Regions from separate parts of the Paraburkholderia lebeckiae genome, predicted to be linked through region 3. Evidence: predicted binding sites of a transcription regulator. Region 3 holds the regulator's gene; each other region holds the start of a gene.

Region 1 (2,268 bases), on a different contig from region 3:
GGCCGTGAAACGCGATCGCGAGCTGAAGCCGCATCATTACGGCGTCGACAAAACCGCGCATGAGCATCAGCACCGCGACGATGATGTACATGATGCCGATCTTCTTGTGATCGACGCTTGTCAGCCACTCGGTCCAGAGCCACTTCCAGCGGCCGAGCTTCGTGAGCGTGGCGATGACCGCCAGCACGATGAGCGCCATGAACGCGGCCGCGCCCATGATGATCGGCTGATCGAACGGAATCGCGCCGGGCGTGAGTTTTCCAAACATGGCTTACTCCGTGGTCTGCGTGCGACAGGCGGCGTCGCGGAAGGCCGTGACATTGCCGTTGTTGTATCGGGCAACGATGTTGCGGAACAGGTGCTGGTCGATCGATGAGAAGTAGCGTACCGACTGCTTCTCGCTCGGCTTCGCGACTTCGGCGTATTCGTCCATGCTCAGGCGGTCCGGCGAAGCCTTGACCTTCCGTACCCATGCGTCGAAGTCGGTGACGCTCGTCGCGAGCGTGCGGAACTTCATGTCGGCGAATCCCTTGCCGCTGAAGTTGGCGGACATGCCTTCGAGATTTCCCGGGGCATCCGCGATCAGGTGCAGACGGGTCTGCATGCCGACCATTGCATACACCTGGGTGCCGAGTTGCGGGATGAAGAATGAGTTCATCACCGAGTCCGACGTGATCCGGAAATTCACCGGCGTATCGACTGGCACGGCGAGCTGGTTCACCGACGCAATGCCGAGGTCCGGGTAGATGAAGAGCCACTTCCAGTCGAGCGCGACCACCTCGACGTCGATCGGCTTCACGCTCGACTGCAGCGGCCGGTACGGGTCGAGCTCATGCGTGGTGCGCCACGTCAGGATACCGAGGTACAGGATGATCAGGGCGGGGATCGTCCAGACGACGATCTCGATCGCCGTCGAGTGCGCCCATTTGGGTGCATAGACCGCGTAACGGTTCGACGCACGGTAGCGCCACGCGAAGAACAGCGTCAGCAGGATCACCGGGATCACGACGATCAGCATCGCCCACGTGGCGGTGGCGATCAGCGACTTCTCGGCCGCGCCGACGCTCCCTTTTGGATCAAGCACAGTCAGATCACATCCCGATAGACAGGCGCTCAATGTCGTGACGATGGCTATCGACCGTTTCCTTAAGGTTTTTCTGTCTGTCATAGTGGTTAAGTCCGGGTTGTGGCACTTTTGACCTGAAGCTGGCTTGACGCATGCGGCGTCACACTCGCAGCATCATGGTCCGACAACCGGCCAGCTTTGTGATTGATGCCGATCAAGGACGAACAAAGCGGCGGGGTGCGGTGCACTGACGCAGTGCGCGGGCTAAATCAGGCGACAGTCTGCTGCGGCAAACCGTAGATCAGGTCGACGTTAATTGAGAGAAATCCCGCATCGCGTGCGCCGCTGACTGCGCGTTTCACCACATCGAGTGGCTGGATGCGATTGACAGCCTGCTGAACGTCGGTAGCAAATTCCTGTACGCCGAAGCTCGCTCGGTTGAAGCCGAGGCGCGCGAGTGGTGAAAGCGTTTTGGTGCTGACGGTTCGCGGATCAATTTCGATGGCAAGTTCTGCGGCGATCGAGAACGCGAAGCGGTTCTGCAGTTGCTGGACAAGCTCTTCGAGTTCGGCAACAGGGAAGAAGGTCGGCGTTCCACCTCCCAGATGCAGCTGCACGGTTCGCCGGTCAGGTCCGAGATGTGACGCGACCAGGTCCATCTCACGAACGAGGTAGCTCAGATATCTAGCGCTGCAGCCATGGTCGTGCGTAATGACCTTGTTGCATGCGCAGAAGTAGCAGAGTGATCTGCGTGCCGTTCGGCGGCTGCAGCCAGTCCGGCAATGGCTGCGAAATCGGTGTCTCCGGGTGCGAGAAACATCTTGGGTACCAGTCAATGCGGTTGAAGGCCAATAGTCCGGCCTCAAGGCTCCCGCTATCTCGACATTCCCACGCGTGACCCGATGTCGCATCTTGACTTCGGGATCGGGACCGGTTGACCCTGCGCAAGGGCAGCCCTGATTTGCGCGTCGACAATTCCCCGCATACATCAACAAGGGGAAAGCGATGAAGCACATGATTAAGGCCGTCATGATCGTGGCAAGCCTGTGCGCTACGGGTTTGTTCGAAGTGCTGGCATACGCGGATGACGTAAGCGCGAACGGAAGCACGATGGCAGGCGAGGTGACGGCGGAAGGGATCCACGCCGGTGACGTGCTCGTGCGTCTGCGTGCCATCTCGATCGAGCCCGAAGTACACACCAG
Region 2 (2,268 bases), on a different contig from region 3:
ACCGTCTTGACGAGCGACAGATTGCGCGACAGGTTCATGCTGAACAGGATCTGTTCCTCGATGAACGACATCACCGTGATGAAAAACGGATTCTTCGACGCACGCGCGACCGCCTGATGAAACAGGAAGTCATCCTTCGCGCCGATCCCCTGCGCCTCGATGATGCGCTCGAGTTCGTCCCACGCGTGCTGGATCGCGGCGATGTCGTCGGCGTCGGCCTTCAGCGCTGCCTGCGCGGCCGCGCCCGCCTCGGTCACGATGCGAAACTCATAGCAGCGTCGGATATCGGACAGCGTTTCGAGCGGCGCGAAGCGGCGTACGTCCGGATCGGGGCGCCGCGCGACGGTCGTGCCAGAGCCGTGCCGCGTCGAGATGATGCCGTCGGCCCGCAATCGCGCGAGCGCTTCGCGCACGGTCGGTCGGGACGTTGCAAAACGCTCCGCCAGCGCGTGTTCGGTTGGCAATCGCTCGCCTTCCTTGTACTCGCCTTCGAGGATGCGGTTGAGAATGTCGCCGTAGATCTGGTCGGGTAAGCCCTTGGTTTTTCGATCGTTCATCAGCGGACTGGCCAGCTTGTCTGAATATGGCTTGATTGTAAGGCCAACCCTCTTTCGGCTTCAGCAAAGTTTTACGGGTTGTAAGCATGCTAGGCCGCTTCGCGCGCGCCATTTTGTCCGCACCGCACCGGATATTTGGCAAATGTTTGATTTACATCCTGGTCCGGTGCATCTTTTCCGGCAATCATCTAAGCTTTATTGGTATAAAAGATCAATAAACCTGCCACGGCTAGCAATGTGGCAGATGCATTTTTGACGCGGAGCCGATATGTACACACGCATCCTTGTAGCGGTCGACGGCAGCAATACCTCGCGCCGTGCGTTTGAAGCGGCGCTCGATCTCGCCAGATCGAATGGCGCGGTGTTGCGGCCATTTTATGTCGTCGAAAACACGCCGATGTACTTCGAGGCGCCCGGCTACGACCCGTCGATCCTGCGCAACCGCCTGATCGAGGAAGGCCAGGAGCTGCGTGCCGAGTTCTCGAAAGTGATGGCCGAGCAAGGTGTGAAGGGCGACCCGGCGGTCTCCGAGGCTTCGTCGCTCGGCGATGTCGCCGAGATCGTGCTGCAGGCCGCCGCCGAATTCAACGCCGACCTGCTCGTGATGGGCACGCACGGCCGGCGTGGCTTTCAGCGGCTGATTCTCGGCAGCGTCGCCGAACGCTGCGTGCGCCAGGCCACTCTTCCGGTTCTGCTGGTACCGTCCGCCGCGGGCACCGACAAGAAACCCGCCTGACTCTTTCATCAAGCGCGGGGCGGCACGCCATGCGCTGCCCTGCCGGAATCGAGCCACCACGCTACCCGTCGACGGGCGACGTCGATATAGGCCGCGGCGGCTCACCTTCTCACCTTCGTCAGAGCACCGCCGTTGCTCGGACTGCCGAGCAGCGAACGCGTCACTTTGCCGCCAGTTGCGGGTCATAGCGGGTGGGACAATTTCAACACTACCAATAATCACGCGTAGAACATGCTGAATCCCACTGCTGTGCCCCCTCCCTCGACCCGCTCCGCCGGCAACCGCGAGGCCGTGGCGGCACGCGCAGCCGCACGTACCGCCACGCGCTGCTCCAGCTGTTCGATGCGTCAGATCTGCATGCCGCAGGGGCTGTCGGCGGAGGAACTGCCGAAGCTCGAAACGCTGATCTGTTCGGCGCGCTCGGTGCCGCGCGGCGAAGCGCTGTATCGCAGCGGCGACCGCTTCGACAATATCTACGCGGTGCGCTCCGGCTCGATGAAGACCGTGATGGTCCACCGCGACGGCCGCGAGCAGGTCACAGGACTGCGTCTCGCCGGCGAGCCGCTCGGGCTCGACGGCATCAGCGCGGACATCCATGCGTGCAGCGCCGTCGCGCTGGAAGACAGCACGGTGTGCATCGTTCCATATAGCGCGCTGAAGCTGCTATGTCGCGAAATCAGTTCGATCCAGGAACGCATGCACAAGCTACTGGGCGCGCAGATCGTCAGCGAAGCCGCGCAGATGATGGTGCTCGGCTCGCTGTCCGCCCACGAACGCGTCGCCGCCTTTCTGCTAGACGTGTCACAGCGCAATGCGCAGCGCGGCTACTCGTGGTCGGAGTTCAATCTGCGTATGACGCGCGAGGACATGGGCAGCTACCTCGGCATGACGCTCGAAACGGTCAGCCGTACCCTGTCAAGATTTCAAAAACGCGGCCTGATTGACACGCGGGGCAAGCACATTCGCATCGTCGAT
Region 3 (2,268 bases):
TTGCCGTGCCCTACTACGCAGCAGGCTTCGAGCGTGGCGCCTGTCAGCTTCGCGAGCTTCAGCGCCTCGGCAAAGGCGCGCTGCGCGCTGGGACTGTCGTCGAGCGCAACCAGAATTCGTGCATACATGTTGGACTCCCTGTGAAAGCGCTGGCATGAACCGAAGCGGTGCCGTCGCGCGGCTTGACGCAGGTCAATGGGTCTTTATCGGCTTGTTCCGTGATTACTTAATCAACTGCATGCCTGCGACCTTCGAAGCCGTCACGTCGAAAGTGGCCGTGTACTCGCACTCGGCTACATACCCCATCGCCAGCCATGCACTAGGAATATTCCTACAACATTACCCGAACTCCTAGCGCCGCTTAAATCCCCGCCGATATATTTCTGAGATGAGGTCGCCAATACTGGTCGGTATGGACACCGCCCCGCCAGCCACCTTATCGAGAGTCTTCCTCGTCGACGATGCGACCGAGGTCCGGCGCCGGCTTGCTCGCCTGATCGCGCTGATTCCCGGCATCGAAATCGCCGGCGAGTCCGCCGGCGTCGAGCACGCGTTCGACGACATCGTCGCGAGTCGCGCCGATGTCGCGGTGCTGGACCCGTGCTTCTCGGGCAAGACCAATCTGCTGCTGCTCGCGGCGCTGTCGCGGGTGCGGCCGTCCATCGTCAGCATCGTGTTGACCAATCATTGCGCGACGGCGTTTCGCCGAGCGTGCGAAGCGGCGGGCGCCGACTTCTTCTTCGACAAGACCTCGGAGTTCGAACTCGCCTGCCGTGCCATCGAAGCGATTGCGTATGCGCGTCGTGCGCATCCGGTCTGACCGCCAGGAGCCGATCATGCAAGTTGCCGCAGTCTGTGAACCCCGCCACGACGCGCCCCGCACTTCGCACGTCGTACCGATCCACGTCGTGCCACGCACCGCGGCGGCACGCCACGCCGCGCCGCGCTGCTCGACCTGCGCGATGCGCGCGATCTGCATGCCGCCCGAGCTGACATCCGACGAACTGAGCCGACTCGACACGTTGATCTGCTCGACGCGCTCGATCAAACGCGGTGATGCGCTGTATCGCGCGGGCGATGCGTTTCAAAGCATCTACGCGATCCGCGCCGGGTCGTTCAAGACCGTGGTCATGCATCGCGACGGCCGCGAGCACGTGACTGGCTTCCAGATTGCCGGCGACTCGCTCGGCCTCGACGGCATCGGCGCGGGCAAGCAGAATTGCGATGCGATCGCGCTCGAAGACAGCGTCGCGTGCATCATTCCGTTCGCGCAGCTCGAGGCGATCTGTCGCGAGATGAAGCCGATGCAGCATCACATCTATCAGATGATGAGCAGCGAGATCGTGCGCGAATCGAGCCAGATGATGCTGCTCGGCACGATGACCGCCGAACAGCGCGTCGCGACGTTTCTGCTGAATCTGTCGAAGCGCTTCAAGGCGCGCGGCTTTTCCGCGGCGGAGTTTCATTTGCGCATGACCCGCGAGGAAATCGGCTGCTTTCTGGGCATGAAGCTCGAAACGGTGAGCCGGATGTTCTCGAAGTTCCAGCGCGAGCGCCTCGTCAAAGCGAACGGCAAAACGATCCGCATCGAAGACGCGGAAGGACTGGCTCGGGTTTGAACGCCGACGCGACGCTCGCCTCACGTTCGTTCGCGGGACATGCCGGGTGGAACAAGCGCTCCCGAACTGATATAACTCGGTGCATCGCGGTGCGCGGCCTTGCGTGACCGCCCGGAGGAGCGATGGGTCTGTCGAGCGGCGAGTCTTCCTGCTTCACCGGTGCGGCGTCCGTGTCGGACGTGCCCGTCGAGGATCGCTATTTCATGTTGATCGAAGCGGTTCAGGACTATGCGATCTTCATGCTCGACGTGTCCGGCCGCGTGACCAGCTGGAATTCCGGCGCACAGCGCATCAAGGGCTACACGCCCGAAGAAATCATCGGCCAGCATTTCTCGAAGTTCTATACCCCGGAAGACATCGCGGCCGGCAAGCCCGCTCGCGAACTGGAAACCGCCGCAGCCGTAGGCCGCGCCGAGGACGAGGCCTGGCGCGTACGTCGCGACGGCTCGCGTTTCTGGGCCAACGTGGTCGTTTCCGCAGTGCACGACGCGTCGGGCGCGCTGCTCGGCTTCGCCAAGATCACGCGCGACCTGACCGAACGTATGCGCCTCGCGGAACTCGAACGCGCGAATCAGGTATCCACGCACGTGCAGATCGCCCGCGAAAACGAGCAGAAACGTATTGCGCGCGAACTGCACGACGATCTCGG

What was found. The regulator FNR, encoded in region 3, switches genes on or off when oxygen is low (the NO sensors DNR and NnrR bind a similar motif). The targets are predictions, from matches to a motif close to TTGATNNNNATCAA.
Region 1: a site for FNR is predicted at 1,271-1,284, ahead of cyoA (ubiquinol oxidase subunit II). Genes of this name have one in related genera too.
Region 2: a site for FNR is predicted at 704-717, ahead of HDG39_RS16795 (universal stress protein). Genes of this name have one in related genera too.

Annotation. Positions count from the first base shown of each region.
Region 1 is NZ_JACHDK010000020.1:42,925-45,192, forward strand. It holds gene cyoB (cytochrome o ubiquinol oxidase subunit I) at 1-268, opposite strand, end outside; gene cyoA (ubiquinol oxidase subunit II) at 272-1,168, opposite strand; partial or broken gene HDG39_RS35265 (radical SAM protein) at 1,339-2,097, opposite strand; gene HDG39_RS27515 (OmpW/AlkL family protein) at 2,072-2,268, shown strand, end outside.
Region 2 is NZ_JACHDK010000008.1:26,434-28,701, reverse strand. It holds gene HDG39_RS16800 (FadR/GntR family transcriptional regulator) at 1-557, opposite strand, end outside; gene HDG39_RS16795 (universal stress protein) at 826-1,293, shown strand; gene HDG39_RS16790 (helix-turn-helix domain-containing protein) at 1,525-2,268, shown strand, end outside.
Region 3 is NZ_JACHDK010000004.1:214,561-216,828, reverse strand. It holds gene HDG39_RS10160 (universal stress protein) at 1-128, opposite strand, end outside; gene HDG39_RS10155 (response regulator) at 413-820, shown strand; gene fnr (fumarate/nitrate reduction transcriptional regulator Fnr) at 837-1,619, shown strand; gene HDG39_RS10145 (PAS domain-containing sensor histidine kinase) at 1,742-2,268, shown strand, end outside.